Regions from separate parts of the Streptomyces sp. NPDC127092 genome, predicted to be linked through region 1. Evidence: riboswitches for the same ligand, from Rfam matches in the RefSeq annotation. Region 1 holds a riboswitch; the other holds the start of a gene.
What was found. A riboswitch is a leader RNA that binds a small molecule or an ion and turns the genes downstream of it on or off. The one in region 1 is predicted to bind S-adenosylmethionine.
Positions count from the first base shown of each region.

Region 2: another riboswitch for S-adenosylmethionine. It lies ahead of thrC (threonine synthase); the one in region 1 lies ahead of ACFWJO_RS14505 (aminotransferase class V-fold PLP-dependent enzyme).

Region 1 covers NZ_JBHXFE010000014.1:120,488-128,846, reverse strand. Annotated here, with positions in the region: gene ACFWJO_RS14520 (Rieske 2Fe-2S domain-containing protein) at 1-230, shown strand, start outside; gene ACFWJO_RS14515 (cytochrome bc complex cytochrome b subunit) at 227-1,852, shown strand; gene trpD (anthranilate phosphoribosyltransferase) at 1,988-3,052, shown strand; SAM riboswitch class IV at 3,140-3,256, shown strand; gene ACFWJO_RS14505 (aminotransferase class V-fold PLP-dependent enzyme) at 3,438-4,835, shown strand; gene ACFWJO_RS14500 (Lrp/AsnC family transcriptional regulator) at 4,930-5,211, opposite strand; gene ACFWJO_RS14495 (rhomboid family intramembrane serine protease) at 5,208-5,951, opposite strand; gene ACFWJO_RS14490 (hypothetical protein) at 6,103-6,345, shown strand; gene ACFWJO_RS14485 (NYN domain-containing protein) at 6,388-7,752, shown strand; gene ACFWJO_RS14480 (NlpC/P60 family protein) at 8,008-8,359, shown strand, end outside.
Region 2 covers NZ_JBHXFE010000006.1:136,485-144,843, forward strand. Annotated here, with positions in the region: gene ACFWJO_RS07470 (hypothetical protein) at 1-3, opposite strand, end outside; gene ACFWJO_RS07475 (glucosyl-3-phosphoglycerate synthase) at 42-986, opposite strand; SAM riboswitch class I at 1,108-1,253, shown strand; gene thrC (threonine synthase) at 1,247-2,569, shown strand; gene ACFWJO_RS07485 (MoaD/ThiS family protein) at 2,593-2,871, shown strand; gene ACFWJO_RS07490 (cold-shock protein) at 3,271-3,474, shown strand; gene groL (chaperonin GroEL) at 3,842-5,464, shown strand; gene ACFWJO_RS07500 (hypothetical protein) at 5,555-7,216, opposite strand; gene ACFWJO_RS07505 (hypothetical protein) at 7,206-8,359, opposite strand, start outside.

The DNA.
Region 1 (8,359 bases):
TCTGCACCCACGTCGGTTGCCCGATCTCCCTGTACGAGCAGCAGACGCACCACGTGCTCTGCCCGTGCCACCAGTCCACCTTCGACCTGTCCGACGGCGCCCGCGTCATCTTCGGCCCGGCCGGCCACGCCCTCCCGCAGCTGCGGATCGGCGTGAACGACAAGGGCTTCCTCGAGGCGCACGGCGACTTCGAAGAGCCCGTCGGTCCTGCTTTCTGGGAGCGCGGATGAGCACTGTGACCAACACGCAGAAGAAGGCGCCCGCCGGAGAGCGGATCGCCGACTGGGCCGACGGCCGCCTGGGGATCTACACGCTGGCCAAGGCCAACATGCGGAAGATCTTCCCGGACCACTGGTCCTTCATGCTGGGCGAGGTCTGCCTCTACAGCTTCCTCATCATCATCCTGACGGGCGTCTACCTGACGATGTTCTTCCACCCGTCGATGAACGAGGTGGAGTACGTCGGACCGTACGTCCCGCTCCAGGGACAGCTGATGTCCGAGGCGTTCAACTCGACCATGCACATCTCGTTCGAGGTGCGCGGTGGTCTGCTCATCCGGCAGATCCACCACTGGGCGGCGCTGATCTTCCTCGCCGGCATGTTCGTGCACATGATGCGCGTCTTCTTCACCGGCGCGTTCCGCAAGCCGCGTGAGATCAACTGGCTGTTCGGCTTCCTGCTGTTCTTCCTGGGCATGTTCACCGGCTTCACCGGTTACTCGCTCCCGGACGACCTGCTCTCCGGCACCGGTGTCCGCTTCATGCAGGGCGCGATCCTGTCCGTGCCGATCGTCGGCACGTACCTGTCGATGTTCCTGTTCGGCGGCGAGTTCCCCGGCGGCGACTTCGTCGCCCGGTTCTACTCGGCGCACGTGCTGCTGCTCCCGGGCATCATGCTCGGCCTGGTGGTCGCGCACCTCATCCTGGTGTTCGTCCACAAGCACACGCACTTCGAGGGCCCCGGCCGCACCAACAAGAACGTCGTCGGCATGCCGCTGCTGCCGGTGTACATGGCCAAGGCCGGAGGCTTCTTCTTCCTGGTCTTCGGTGTCATCGCGGTCATCGCGGCGATCGCCTCGATCAACCCGATCTGGGCCCTCGGCCCGTACCGCCCGGACCAGGTGTCCACCGGCGCCCAGCCCGACTGGTACATGGGCTTCGCCGAGGGTCTGATCCGTGTCATGCCGGGCTGGGAGATCAACCTCTGGGGCCACACGCTGGTCCTGGGCGTCTTCATCCCGCTGGTGATCTTCCCGGTGGTGCTGGCCGCCATCGCGGTGTACCCGTTCATCGAGTCCTGGATCACCGGCGACAAGCGCGAGCACCACATCGCGCAGCGCCCGCGCAACGCTCCGACGCGCACCGCCTTCGGTGTCGCCTGGATCACCGCGTACATGATCATGCTCGTCGGTGGTGGCAACGACCTCTGGGCCACGCACTTCCACCTGTCGATCAACTCGATCACCTGGTTCGTCCGGATCTTCTTCTTCGTCGGCCCGGTCATCGCGTTCATCGTCACCAAGCGGATCTGCCTCGGCCTCCAGCGCCGGGACAAGGACAAGGTGCTGCACGGTCGCGAGTCCGGCATCATCAAGCGCCTGCCGCACGGTGAGTTCGTCGAGGTCCACCAGCCGCTCAGCCAGGGCGAGCGCTACAAGCTCACCGCCCACGAGCAGTACGAGCCGGCCGAGCTGCCGCCGGCCGTCGACGAGAACGGCGTGGAGCGCAAGATCGGCCGCATGGAGAAGCTCCGGGTCAAGCTCAACCGGGGTTACTACGGCGCGGACAACCAGATCGCCAAGCCGACGGTCGAGGAGTTCAGGGAGATCGAGAGCGGCCACGGCCACCACTGATCACCTGACCGCCTGACCTGGTAGTCGCCACGGCGAGAGCCCCGTCCATTCGATGGACGGGGCTCTTTGCCGTGCCCGGAGATCGATAGGGTGGGAGACGACCTCGCAGTCCCGTACGTACACACAGGAGCGACCATGAGCGCTGTGCACCCCGCTGGAGGCGACACCGCGGCGGGCCGCTCCTGGCCCGCCCTGCTGAACGGACTCCTCGAAGGCCGAGACCTGTCCGCCGACGACACCGCCTGGGCGATGGACCTGATCATGCGCGGCGAGGCGACCGACGCGCAGATCGCCGGGTTCATGGTGGCCCTGCGGGCCAAGGGCGAGACGGTGGCGGAGATCTCCGGTCTCGTACGGACCATGTACGAGCACGCCAACGTCATCGAGGTGCCCGGGCCGGCCGTCGACATCGTCGGCACCGGCGGCGACGGGGCGAAGACGGTGAACATCTCCACGATGTCGTCGATCGTGGTCGCCGGCACCGGCGTCAGGGTCGTCAAGCACGGCAACCGCGCCGCCTCCTCCGCCTCCGGCTCCTCCGACGTCCTGGAGAAGCTCGGCATCAACCTGAACCTCACCCCGAAGCGGGTCGCCGAGGTCGCCGAGGAGGCGGGCATCACCATCTGCTTCGCGGTGAAGTTCCACCCCTCGCTGCGGTACGTCGCCGCCGCCCGCGGCCAGCTCGGCATCCGCACCACCTTCAACGTGCTCGGCCCGCTCACCAACCCGGCCAAGGTGCGCGCCCAGGCCGTGGGCGTCGCCGACCCGCGCATGGCGCCGATCGTGGCCGGCGTGCTCGCCGACCGCGGCAACTCCGCCCTGGTCTTCCGCGGCGACGACGGCCTGGACGAGCTGACCACCACCGGCACCTCCCGGGTGTGGGTGGTCAGGGACGGCGCCGTCCGCGAGGAGCGCTTCGACCCGCGGGACGTCGGCATCGAGCCGGTGACCCTGGACGCCCTGCGCGGCGGCGACCCCTCGTACAACGCCGACGTCGCCCGGCGGCTGCTCGCCGGCGAGACCGGCCCGGTACGGGACGCGGTGCTGCTCAACTCGGCCGCCGCGCTGGTCGCCCTGGAGCCGGGCGAGGGCACCCTCGCGGAGCAGCTGCGGGCCGGCATGGACCGGGCCGCCGAGTCGGTCGACTCGGGCTCCGCCCGCCGCACCCTGGAGCGGTGGATCGCGGCCAGCAACGCCTGAGCGCGTGTGAACGGCGGATTGCGACCCCGTCCCGGATGCCGGGACGGGGTTGCGTCGTCGTGATCGTCTGGCATAGGTTCTGGAACAGGTCATGAGTGACAGCGACAAAGCCCCGGCTGGCTGTCCGGCAACCCTCCGTCCGTGGCGGGGTGCCCCGGGTGAAGACCAGGCCGTACGAGCAGAAGCCTGCGGCAAGCGCGGACCCCTGCGCACACCCTGGGGTCCTTGGTCCTCTAGGGAGCGGTGTCTCGTGAGCAAGCGAATGCGCTAGGGCCTCCGGCCCCTTTCTCCACCTCAACACCCGTACGCGGCACCCCTTTCCGCGCTGCCGCCGCACGGGCCCCTCACGCCCTTTCGCGCCCCTTTTATGCCGGGAGACACCGTCATGTCCGCACGCCCGAACGCCTCCGCCACCGCTTCCGCCGCCGCTCCGGCCGACTCCGACCCCTGCTGCGACGCCCCGCTGCCGGTCCTCGGCCGTGACGTCACCGTCCCGCTCGTCACCGGCGGCGAGGTCACCTACGCGGCGCTCGACTACGCCGCCAGCGCCCCGGCCCTCCAGCGCGTGTGGGACGACGTGGCCGCCTACGCCCCGTACTACGGCAGCGTCCACCGCGGCGCCGGGTACCTCTCCCAGCTCTCCACCGACCTCTTCGAGAACAGCCGCGCCACGGTCGCCGAGTTCCTCGACTGCCGCCCCGGCGACCAGGTCGTCTTCACCCGCTCCACCACCGACTCGCTCAACCTGCTCGCCCAGGTGATCCCCGCCGACTGCCAGGTCTTCGTCTTCGAGACCGAGCACCACGCCTCGCTGCTGCCCTGGCGCGACGCCCGGGTCACCTACCTCAACGCGCCGCGCACCCCGGAGCAGGCCGTCGCCACCCTCGAGCGGGCCCTCGCCGACCGGGATCCCTACGGGCCCGCCCTGGTCTGCGTGACCGGCGCCTCCAACGTCACCGGCGAGCTGTGGCCGGTGCGCGAACTCGCCGCCGCCGCGCACGCGCACGGCGCGCGGATCGTCCTGGACGCCGCCCAGCTGGCGCCCCACCACCCCGTCTCCGTACGGGAGTTGGACGTCGACTGGGTCGCCTTCTCCGGGCACAAGCTGTACGCCCCGTTCGGCTCCGGCGTCCTCGCCGGGCGCGCCGACTGGCTGCGGGATTCCGAGCCCTACCTCGCGGGCGGCGGCGCCTCCCGCAAGGTGGCCCGCCGGGCCGACGGTGGTGTGGACGTGGAGTGGCACACCACCGCGGCCCGGCACGAAGCCGGTTCGCCGAACGTCATCGGCGTCTACTCCATCGCCTCCGCCTGCAAGGCCCTCACCGAGGCCGGCTTCGACTCCCTCGTCGCCCGCGAGCGGCACCTGATCGCCAAGGTCCGCGAGGGTCTTGCCGAGGTGCCGGAGGTGCGGGTGCTCTCGCTCTTCGGTGACGACGCCGACCGCGTCGGCGTCATCTCCTTCGTCGTGGAGGGCTGGAACAGCTCCCACTTCGCCGCCGCGCTGTCCGCCGAGTACGGCATCGGCGTCCGCGACGGCCTGTTCTGCGCCCACCCGCTGGTGCGCACGCTGCTCGGCAGCGACCCGCGGGACCCGGGCGAGTGCGGCGCCCCGGAGGCCGCCCCGGGCGAGAGGTCCCTCAACGCGATCCGGGTGAGCTTCGGCGCGGGCACGCCCGACGAGCACGTGGAGCGGTTCGTCGGCGCGGTGAAGGAGCTGGTGCGCGACGGCGCCCGGTGGAAGTACCGCACCGAGGACGGCCGCTGCGTCCCGGACCGCGGCTGAACCCGGCCCGTACCACGGCTGACGGGGTTCCCCCGTACGAGTGAAGCCGGCCTCCCGTGGGGAGAGGCCGGCTTCACCGCTGTGTCCGGGCGCCCTACGACTCCAGGCCGATGGCGAAGGCCGCGTCCAGCTCGTGCTGCGAGTAGGCGCGGAAGGCGACGTGCGTGTCGGTGGCCTCGACGCCGGGGATCTTGGAGATCTGGCCCGGGATGATGTCGGCCAGGTCGTCGTGGCGCCCGACCCGGACCATGGCGATCAGGTCGTAGGTGCCGGTGACCGAGAAGACCTCGCTGACGGAGTCGATCGCGGCGATCGCCTCGGCGATCTCGGGGATGCGGTCCACGCTGGTCTTGATGAGCACGATCGCGGTGATCACGGCTGGCTTTCTCCCTCGGTGGCCGCGGCTGGTGGTTTCACCTTATCCCCACGCCTGTAGCGCGCCCACGCGTAGACGAAGCCCAGCGCGAAGCCGATCACGTGCGCCAGGTACGCGACCCCCGGCCCGGCCCCGGCCGAGCGGGCCGCCAGCCACTGGAGCGCGAACCAGAACGCCAGCACGATCCAGGCCGGGAAGCGCAGCGGCAGGAAGAAGAGGAAGGGGAAGAGGCTGGTGACCCGGGAGCGCGGGAAGAGATAGAGGAAGGCGCCCAGCACGCCCGAGATCGCTCCCGAGGCCCCGACCAGCGTCTGCCCGCTGTCCGCCTGGTCGCCGTGCACCGCCGCGTAGCCGGCCAGCGCCAGATATCCGACGCCCAGGTAGAACAGGCCGAAGCCGGTCGCGCCCATGCGCTCCTCGGCCATGGCGCCGAAGACGTACAGGAACAGCATGTTCCCGAGCAGGTGCAGCCAGCTGCCGTGGACGAAGAGCGCGGTCAGCGGGGTGAGCAGGGCGCGCGGCTCGCCCTGGGTCAGCTCGGCGGGGATGACGCCCCAGCGCTGGAAGTACGCGCTCTGCGCCGCGAGCAGCTCGTCGCCCGTGCCGTACGCCGGACCGAGTCCCGACACCGGGCTGACGGCGAACAGCAGCACGCAGCACGCGATGAGTCCGTAGGTCACGGTGGGCCCGCCACGGGCGCCGCGCCAGGCGCCGAGGACCGCGCTCCGCCAGTCGATCATGGACAGATCATGGCGTACCGGGGCCCACCTGGACAGAGTGCCTCGCCGTGACACGGGGTACCCGCGAGGCCGTAGGGTTACGGGCAGTACTCCCGCAGTTCGACGGCGCACCGCGGGCCCGTAAAGCCTCGTACGGAAAGAGGACGGCACGATGACGACGGTTCCCCTGCCGACCGCCGAGACCCGCTGGCGCTGCACTCTCTGCGGCAATCTGACCCGCTTCGACGTGACCCGCTCGTCCAAGGTCGTCGAGTACGTCCATCTGGACCTCGCCGGAGAGCCCAAGGTCGAGGAGCGCGAGGTGGTCAGTGAGACCATCGAGTCGGTCCGCTGCCGCTGGTGCAACGCGGTGGACCAGATCGAACTGGTGGACAGGCCGGGCGCCGCTTCCTGAGGAGCGGCCCGGCGAGGCGAGACAGGGAGTGGGTGACGGATCGTGGAGCAGCCCGCGCAGGGTGCCGGGTCGGAAGGCTCGGCAGACGGCGCTGCGGAGGCGCTCGACCGACCGCTGCCCGAGGCCGTACGCCGCAAGGTCGTCGCGCTCGTCGCCGACGCCTTCGGCGGGCTGACCGTCGCCGAGCTGCCGGCCCCGCTGCGCCAGTACGCCCGCTTCACCGCCTCCCGCCGGGCCAAGTTCGCCGGGAACGCGATGGCCGCCGCCCTGGAGGGCGATCCGCTGTTCCGGCAGCGGATCGGGGAGCGGTTCAAGGAGTCCCAGCCCGAGCTGGCCGGGGCCGTCGAGTCCGGCGCCCCGCCGGCCGCCGCCGACCCGGTCGACGTGGCCGCGGCGGCGTACGTGCTGCGCCCGCCCGGCTGGGGCAAGCTCGTGGCCGCCGCGGGCGAGGAGGCCGAACGGGCCGACGCCGAGCGCGCCGACGAGGCCGGCCGCCGCGAGCTGGAGCGGCTGCGCGAGGAGGTCGCGGCGGCGAGGGACCGCGCCAGGGCCGAGACCGAGCAGCTGCGACGCGACCTGGAGGCCGCCCGCAAGGAAGCCGAATCGCTTCACCGGAAGCTGCGCAGCGCCCAGAGCGACGTCAAGCGCGGCGAGGCCGCGCTGCGCCGCGTCCAGGCGGAGATCGACGCGGCGCGCACCGAGGCCGCCGCGCAGGTGTCGGCCGCCGAGAGCGAGAGCCGGCGCCTCAAGGCGAGGCTCGGCGAGGTCGAGGCCGCCCTGGAGGCCAGCCGGCGGGCCGCCCGCGAGGGCCGCTCGGTGGAGGACATGCGGCTGCGGCTGCTCCTGGACACGGTGCTCGACGCCGCCCAGGGGCTGCGTCGCGAACTCGCCCTGCCGCCGGTGTCGATGCATCCGGCGGACACCGTGGACGCGGTGGAGCCGGGCCGGATGTCGCCGAAGGACATCGCGGCCCGTGCCCTGTCCGAGACGGATCCCGCGCTCCTCGACCAGCTGCTCGAACTGCCCCAGACGCACCTGGTGGTGGACGGCTACAACGTGACGAAGACCGGCTATCCGACGATGCCGCTGGAGAAGCAGCGGCTGCGGCTGCTCGGCGGCCTGTCCGCGCTGGCGGCCCGCTCGGGCGCCGAGGTCACCTGTGTCTTCGACGGGGCCGAGCTGGCGGCTCCCGTGCTGCTCGCCCCGCCGCGCGGGGTCCGGGTGCTGTTCTCCAAGCCCGGTGTCACGGCCGACGAGTTGATCCGTCAGCTGGTGCGCGCGGAGCCGCCCGGCCGGCCGGTCGTGGTGGTGTCCACCGACCGCGAGGTGGCCGACGGCGTCGCCAAGTCCGGTGCGCGGCCCGTCGCGTCCGCCTTGTTGCTGAAGCGCCTTTCGCGCCTCTCGTGACCTCTCGTCACGTCCACCCGTAATGCCCGTTTTCTGATCCGCAGAGGGTCAAGTGGCCATTACTGCCCGTGGGATGCGCGTAAATAATGTGTTGAGCGGGCCAGATTTTGCCCGTTGGGATTTGAACTGATCACAAGATGGTCACTAGGGTCGGGCCTCGAACCTTCGCGCGGTTGATCATCCATCGGGGATGACAGCGTTGGTCCCGCCTGCCGCTGCCCGGTTGGCGGCTCGAGGAAGAAGGAGATCGCCTTCGTGGCGTCCCACCGTCGTCCCAAGCAGCCGAGCCGCGCCCGTGTGACCGTGCTCACCGCGACCGCCGCCGCGGCCGTCGCGCTCTCCGCCCAGTCGGGCGCCGTGGCAGCCCCCAAGCCGAAGATCGACGAGGTCAAGTCGAAGGTCGACAAGCTGCACCACGAGGCCGAGGAGGCCACGGAGCAGTACAACCTCGCCGAGGAGCGCCGCGAGAAGCTGCAGAAGGAGATCAGCGCCCTTCAGGACAAGGTGGCCCGCGGCCAGCAGGAGCTCAACACCCTGCGCGGGCAGATCGGTTCGGTCGCCACCGCCCAGTACCGCTCCGGCGGCATCGACCCGGCGCTCCAGCTCT
Region 2 (8,359 bases), on a different contig from region 1:
CATGAAACGGAAATTTAGGCAGAAAGGCGCATTATCGGGTGTTACGCCACGCGGCGGCGCTCCGCGTACTCCGCGATCTCCGTCATCGGCGGGCGCTCCTCCGTGTCCACCGGGTACGTCCGCGGTGCGAAGCCGTCCTCGCCCCGCTCGAACTGGGTCAGCCGCGGCCGTACGAGATGGCCGCGCGAGAGCCGCAGCTGCGCCGTCCGGTAGATCGCCGCCGCCATCCGGCCCAGGGCCTGGCCGTCCTGGTGGCGGTGCTTGCGCACTCCCACGTCCACCTGTGCGAGCGCGTCCAGGCCGACCGTGTGCAGCGCGTCCACGAGCAGACCCAGCTCCACCCCGTAACCGACCGGGAACGGCAGCCGCTCCAGCAGGGAGCGCCGCGCCGCGTACTCGCCGCCCAGCGGCTGCACGAAGCCGGCGAGGCGCGGCCAGTGCAGATTGAGGAGCGGCCGGGCCACCAGCTCCGTCACCCGCCCGCCCTGACCCGGTGCGTCGCCCAGCGGGCGGTCGTACATCGCCTTCACGAAGTCCACGTCCGGGTCGGTGAGCAGCGGGCCGACGATGCCCGTCACGAAGTCCGCCGAGAAGTCCCTGAGGTCCGCGTCCACGAAGCAGATGACGTCCCCGCTCGTCACCAGCAGTGACCGCCAGAGGACCTCGCCCTTGCCCGGCACCGCCGGTATCCGCGGCAGGATCGCGTCCCGCGCCACCACCCGCGCGCCGGCCGCCGCGGCCACCTCCGCCGTACGGTCCGTGGAGCCCGAGTCGATCACCAGCAGCTCGTCCACCAGCGGCACGGCCTCCGTCATCAGCTCGCGGCGGATCACGGAGACGATCGCGCCGACCGTCGCCTCCTCGTTCAGCGCGGGCAGCACCACGCTGACCTTCGTCCCGCGCTTCGCGGCGAGGACCCGCTCCAGCGGACGGTCGGCCACGGACCAGGACCGCCGGGCCAGCCAGCGCTCCACTTCTTCCAGCAACGTGATCTCCATCTCGCGGATCGGACGACCGTCTCGCCCGTCCAGGGCTTCGGTTACAGTCTTGAACAACGCGGATGCCCGATGCATGTCGGGGTGCCGCCCGCGTCTCACAATCGAATACCGCTCATCCAGAGGGGCAGAGGGAAACGGCCCGTTGAAGCCCCGGCAACCCTCCAGTCGGTCACTACTCGTCCTCCAGCGAGGTCCCCGACTAGGGAAGGTGCCAAATCCGTCTCATGGCGAAATGCGTCATGAGGAAGATGAGGAGAAAGGGCCTCGCCTCCATGGCTGTACAGACCGTCGCACCCGCTTCCCCGCAGACGACCCAGGTCGACCTCGGTCCCGCGTCCGGCCTCTCCTGCCGCGAATGCGGCGAGACCTTCGCGCTCGGCCCGATCTTCGCCTGCGAGCTGTGTTTCGGCCCGCTCGAAGTCGCCTATGACCTGCCGACCGGTGACCCCGAGGCGCTGCGCAGGCAGATCGAGGCCGGCCCGGCCAACATCTGGCGCTACGCCCCGCTGCTGCCCGTCCCGGCCGACGTCGCCGAGAAGCCCAACCTGAACCCGGGCTGGACCAAGCTCGTCCAGGCCGACAACCTCGCCCGCGAGATCGGCGTCGAGCCCGGCAAGCTGTTCGTCAAGGACGACTCCGGCAACCCGACCCACTCCTTCAAGGACCGGGTCGTCGCCCAGGCCATCGAGGCCGCCCGCGCCTTCGGCTTCACCACCCTCTCCTGCTCCTCCACCGGCAACCTGGCCGGCGCCGTCGGCGCCGCCGCCGCCCGGGCCGGCTTCCGCTCCTGCGTGTTCATCCCGCACGACCTGGAGCAGGGCAAGGTCGTCATGGCCGGTGTGTACGGCGGCGACCTCGTCGCCATCGAGGGCAACTACGACGACGTGAACCGCTTCTGCTCGGAGCTCATCGGCGACCCGCTGGGCGAGGGCTGGGGCTTCGTCAACGTCAACCTCCGCCCGTACTACGGCGAGGGCTCGAAGACGCTCGCGTACGAGATCTGCGAGCAGCTCGGCTGGGTCATCCCGGACCAGCTGGTCATCCCGATCGCCTCCGGCTCCCAGCTCACCAAGATCGACAAGGGTCTGCAGGAGCTGATCAAGCTCGGTCTGGTCGAGGACAAGCCGTACAAGATCTTCGGCGCCCAGGCCGAGGGCTGCTCCCCGGTGTCGGCCGCCTTCAAGGCCGGCCACGACGTGGTGCGCCCCCAGAAGCCGAACACCATCGCCAAGTCGCTGGCCATCGGCAACCCGGCCGACGGCCCGTACGTCCTCGACATCGCCCGCCGTACGGGCGGCGCCGTGGAGGACGTGAACGACGAGCAGGTCGTCGACGCGATCAAGGTCCTCGCCCGCACCGAGGGCATCTTCGCCGAGACGGCGGGCGGCGTGACCGTCGGCGTGACGCGCAAGCTCGTCGAGAACGGTCTGCTCGACCCCACGCTGACCACGGTCGTCCTCAACACCGGTGACGGCCTCAAGACCCTGGACGCCGTGGCCGACAGCTCGCAGGCGACCGCCACCATCCGCCCGAGCCTGGACGCGTTCCGCGACGCGGGCCTGGCCCACTGAATCCGAGAGGTACGAAGACAGCCATGGCCGTGAACGTCCGCATCCCCACCATCCTCCGCACCTACACGGGCGGCGAGGCCGAGGTGCCCGCCGAGGGCGCGACCCTCGCCGAGGTCATCGCCGACCTGGAGAAGAACCACACCGGCATCGCCGCCCGCGTCCTGGACGACCAGGGCAAGCTGCGCCGCTTCGTCAACGTGTACGTGAACGACGACGACGTGCGCTTCGAGCAGGGCCTGGAGACGGCGACGCCGGACGGCGCGGGCGTCTCGATCATCCCGGCGGTCGCCGGCGGCTGCTGAGCCCTACCCGCGGGTACCTGAGATATCTGAATTGCCCCTTCCGCGAGAGAAAGCGGAAGGGGCAATTCTGCATGGTTGAGCGCGGTAGAGTTGGGGAAGTCCCCTCCGCTGCTCATGCCAGACGCATATGAGAATGCGTCCGCGCACGACAAGAAGCAGCCAAAGTGCCCGTGCCTTGTGTACCTTCTGCGCTTTTTGCCGGGCCCGACTTGCCCCGTAATCCTGGGGATTCTCCCCAATTCCCCTTTCCGGGCTGCCCAGAATTCTCGTCCGATTGACCTGTTGCAGAGGGCAGTTGGGCAGATACATTCAGCCGCGGTCGACGCGTTCCGGCGCAGGGTCTGACCCGGGTCCGCGAAGTGCGGTCCCGCGCAAGGGCCAGTAATAGGGGAGTTAGGCATGGCTCAGGGCACCGTCAAGTGGTTCAACGCGGAGAAGGGCTACGGCTTCATCGCGGTCGACGGTGGTGCGGATGTTTTCGTCCACTACAGCGCGATCCAGATGGACGGGTACCGCACCCTCGAAGAGGGTCAGCGGGTCGAGTTCGAGATCTCGCAGGGCCAGAAGGGTCCGCAGGCGGACATGGTCAAGCTCGCCGTCTGAGCGCGGCGCGATCGGCCACCGACGCACTTCCGTCGAGGGGCCCGCATCCTGACCGGGATGCGGGCCCCTCGCGCGTTTCCCGGCGGGTGCCGGCCGCCGGGTCCGCCCGGGGCTCGCGCGGATGGCCTGTCGTGTCCGGGGCCTGTCGCGTCCGGGGCTCTCGATCTGCGGGAGTCGCTTGCACTCTCCTAGGGCGAGTGCTAATCATTGGCGTTAGCACTCTGAAGGTGAGAGTGCTTACGAGGATCGGGCAGACGAGGTCGCGGACCGAGTGGGGAAGGAACCACGAGGAGCGCGGGCCGTCCGTCGCGGGCGTCGGCGCGGTCCAGGAGCGTTATCCACCCCATGTCCGGGAGGACCACTTCACATGGCCAAGATCATCGCGTTCGACGAGGAGGCCCGGCGCGGTCTCGAGCGCGGCATGAACCAGCTCGCTGACGCCGTCAAGGTCACCCTCGGCCCCAAGGGCCGCAACGTCGTCCTCGAGAAGAAGTGGGGCGCCCCCACGATCACCAACGATGGTGTCTCCATCGCCAAGGAGATCGAGCTCGAGGACCCGTACGAGAAGATCGGCGCCGAGCTGGTCAAGGAAGTCGCCAAGAAGACGGACGACGTCGCCGGCGACGGTACGACCACCGCCACCGTCCTCGCCCAGGCCCTGGTCCGTGAGGGCCTCCGCAACGTTGCCGCCGGCGCCAACCCGATGGCCCTGAAGCGCGGCATCGAGAAGGCCGTCGAGGCCGTCTCCGGTGCGCTGCTCGACCAGGCCAAGGAGGTCGAGACCAAGGAGCAGATCGCCTCCACCGCCTCCATCTCCGCCGCCGACACCCAGATCGGCGAGCTCATCGCCGAGGCCATGGACAAGGTCGGCAAGGAAGGCGTCATCACCGTCGAGGAGTCCCAGACCTTCGGTCTGGAGCTGGAGCTCACCGAGGGCATGCGCTTCGACAAGGGCTACATCTCGGCGTACTTCGCGACCGACATGGAGCGCATGGAGGCCGCGCTCGAGGACCCGTACATCCTCATCGTCAACTCCAAGGTGTCCTCGGTGAAGGACCTGCTCCCGCTCCTCGAGAAGGTCATGCAGTCGGGCAAGCCGCTGCTGATCATCGCCGAGGACGTCGAGGGCGAGGCCCTGTCGACCCTGGTCGTCAACAAGATCCGCGGCACCTTCAAGTCCGTCGCCGTCAAGGCCCCGGGCTTCGGCGACCGCCGCAAGGCCATGCTGAACGACATCGCCATCCTCACCGGCGGCACGGTCATCTCCGAGGAGGTCGGCCTCAAGCTCGAGAACGCCGGCCTGGACCTGCTGGGCCGCGCCCGCAAGGTCGTCATCACCAAGGACGAGACCACCATCGTCGACGGTGCCGGTGACAGCGAGCAGGTCGCGGGTCGCGTGAACCAGATCCGCGCCGAGATCGAGAACTCCGACTCGGACTACGACCGCGAGAAGCTCCAGGAGCGCCTGGCGAAGCTCGCCGGTGGCGTCGCCGTCATCAAGGCCGGTGCCGCGACCGAGGTCGAGCTCAAGGAGCGCAAGCACCGCATCGAGGACGCCGTGCGCAACGCGAAGGCGGCCGTCGAGGAGGGCATCGTCGCCGGCGGTGGCGTGGCCCTGCTGCAGGCCTCCTCCGTCTTCGAGAAGCTCGAGCTGGACGGCGACGAGGCCACCGGTGCCAACATCGTCAAGCTGGCCCTGGAGGCCCCGCTGAAGCAGATCGCCGTCAACGGTGGTCTCGAGGGCGGCGTCATCGTCGAGAAGGTGCGCAACCTGCCCGTCGGCCACGGCCTGAACGCCGCGACCGGTGAGTACGTCGACATGATCGCCGAGGGCATCATCGACCCCGCCAAGGTGACCCGTTCCGCGCTGCAGAACGCGTCCTCCATCGCGGCCCTGTTCCTCACCACCGAGGCCGTCATCGCCGACAAGCCGGAGAAGGCCGCCGCGCCGGCCGGCGGCGGCATGCCGGGCGGTGACATGGACTTCTGATCCTGAGGGATCGGATCTCCTGAGCAACGCCGAAGGGCGGCACCCGAGAGGGTGCCGCCCTTCAGTGTTTCCGGGACTTACGGAAGAGGCTCAGCGGACGTCGACCCAGTCCTGGCCGCTGAACGTCTGGAAGTGGGTGCCGTCACCGTAGTAGCGGATCTGGTACCAGCCGTCGGCGGTCGCCGTGGTCTTCAGCGAGACCGCGCCCGTCGAGGAGGACTTGCCGGAGGCGACCTGCTTCCAGGTGGTCGTGCCCCACTTCTTGTACCAGATGCTCACCGACTGCGAGCCGAGACCGCGCCAGGCGCCGCTGGTGTACTGCTGGAGCGAGCCCGTGACCGTGATCGTCGAACCCTTGGCGACGGGGTCCGGGGAGGCCTTGAGGCCGGTGACGCGGGTCTCGGTGCGGACGACGTAGAAGGGCTTGCTGACGGACTCGGCGTACTGGTCGGACTCCAGGTGCCGGAGCCGGAACCAGCCGCCCTTGCTCCAGGTGCCGATGACGAAGGGGTTGCGTATGTTCGAGTAGAAGCTCGTCGAGGCGACCTTCTTCCATCCGGTCTGCCCGTCCGGTGACTGCTCCAGGATCACCGTCTGCTGCGACGAGGTGCCCGACCAACTCTCGTACGGGGAGCGGAACTCGCCGTACACGGTGAGGCGGGCGTCGGTGCCGAGCTTGTAGCCCACGACGGAGGTGCGCGAGTCCAGCGGCATCACGAGCGGGCCGCTGACGGTCGAGATGCCCTGGAACCAACTGCCCGAAGAGACCGTCCAGCCGCTCGAGTCCCGGCTCGGTGCCGCCACCAGCTGCACCGTGAACTTGCCCTCCGCGTCCGTGAGCACGGTCTTGGACAGGCCGCCGCCGAGCTGCGCCTTGAGCGGTTCGTTCGGCAGCGGGGCCTCGGCGTTCTCCGGATCGGTGAGCCGGCCGGTAAGAGTGACCGTTTCGCCGTTCGTCGCGCGCGTCTTGTCGGCGGTGACCTGGAGCCGCATCCACTTGGCCTTCAGGTCCGCGGCCGGGCTGCCGTACTGGAAGGTGCTGCCGTGCACCTTCGCGGTGTCACCGCTGTACGTCGCGTAGAAGTGCTCGTAGCGCGTGGCCAGCTCGACCGGCGCGCCGGCGAACTCGCCGGTGACGGTCGTGTCGGCGGAGCCGACGGTCTCGCCGTCCGGCCCGCCGCGCTGGTACGAGACCTTCGCCTCGGGGATCACGACCTCGTCGCCCGAACCGGGCTGGATACCGACCAGCTTGCCCTGCGGACGCAGGTACGGGTCCGCCCAGCTGGGGGTGCCGAGGTGGAAGTCCTTCAGGCGCGGCTTCAGCGTGAAATCGAGCGTGCCCGCGTCGGTGCGGGTCACGGTGTTGCCGAGCGAGTCGGTGGCGGTGACGTCGATCGCGTACTTGCCGAGCTCCGGGATGGAGCCCTGGTCCTCCACCAGCTTGAGCGTCGCCTCGGCCGGTACGGAGAACGTGCCCTTGTACGACTGGCTTTCCACCAGCGCCGGGATGTCGGCGAGGACGGTGTCGCCCTGCCGGACCTTGGCGGACACCGCGGTGACGGTCGCCTGCGGCGCGTCCGTCCACGCGGTCACCTGGAAGCTGCCGCGCTCGGCGTCGTTGGTGAGCGCACGGCCGATGCCCACGGGGCTCGCGGCGGGAGCGTCCTCGGCGAAGGCCGGGCCGGCCGCCGCGCCCAGGGTGAGCGCCGTGACGAGGGAGACGGCGGAGAGCCGTCGGAGGTCAGAGCGCATCGACGTAGATCTCCCTCGACTCGCTGTAGAAGTAGCCGTTCTTTTCCTGCCACACCAGGGCCCACGTGCCGTCGCCGTAGTTGGTGGTGCTGAAGCTGAAGTTGCCGTAGGAGTTGGTCGGGATGTCCTTCTTGGCCCAGTACCACGCGTCCTCGGGGTCACCCTTGAACCGGAAGACCAGCGTCAGGCGCGCGCCCGGCATGGCCTTCCAGACGCCGTTGACCTTCTGCTGCACCAGACCCTTGACGGTCATGCTGCCGCCGGTGCGCGGACGCGAGGGGCTGATGGTGACGTTGACGATCCGGGTCGGGATCCGGGACAGGCGGACCGGGGTGCTCGTCTTGGCGACGAAACGATCCGTCTCCGGGTGGTAGACCCGGTACAGGGCGTTCTCGTAGCCCCAGACGTTGAAGTCGTACGCGCAGGCGGAGTTCACCGGCATGGACTTCATCTGGCCCCAGGTGCGCCCGCCGTCCAGGGAGACCTGGAGGGCGACCCAGTCGGGCTTCACGTCGCAGTAGCCGGTGCCCAGCCGGCCGCGCACGTTGAGCTCGCCGAACTGGCTGAGCGTCTGCGCGGTCGCGGTGAACGAGAACTGCTGCGGCACCGCGAGCGGGGCCATGTCGGTCGGACGCTCGTTGCCCTCGCCGTAGTACACGGAGGGACGCAGGCCGGTGTAGGCGCCGGTCGTCGAGTACTGGACCCGCGACAGGTAGGAGAAGGAGCCGTCCTGGAGCGAGGTGCCGGAGCCGATCTCGTCCTTGAGGACACGGTCGTACGACAGCGGCTGCGTGCCGGTGGTGACCACCGGGGCGCCGCCGAAGCCCTTCCAGCCGTCCTCCGTCAGGCGCTCGACGCGGCCGGAGATGGTGACGTCCGTGCCGGCGTTGACGCGGTACTTGCTCGCGTCCGAGGTGATCCGGTACGTGAGCTTCTCGACGCCCACGGCGGGCACCTGGCGCGCGGCGTCCGGGTCGACCTCGGTCGTGGCCTGGACCTCGGCGGTGCCGCCGGTGATCTTCGCGTCCGGCGTGACGGGCAGCGAGAAGGCGCCGTCGGCCACCGTGGTGGCGGTGGCGGTCCTCGTCTTCGGCAGGCCGTAGGCGTCCGTCAGGTTCAGCGTGACCTTCACCGAGGTGCCCT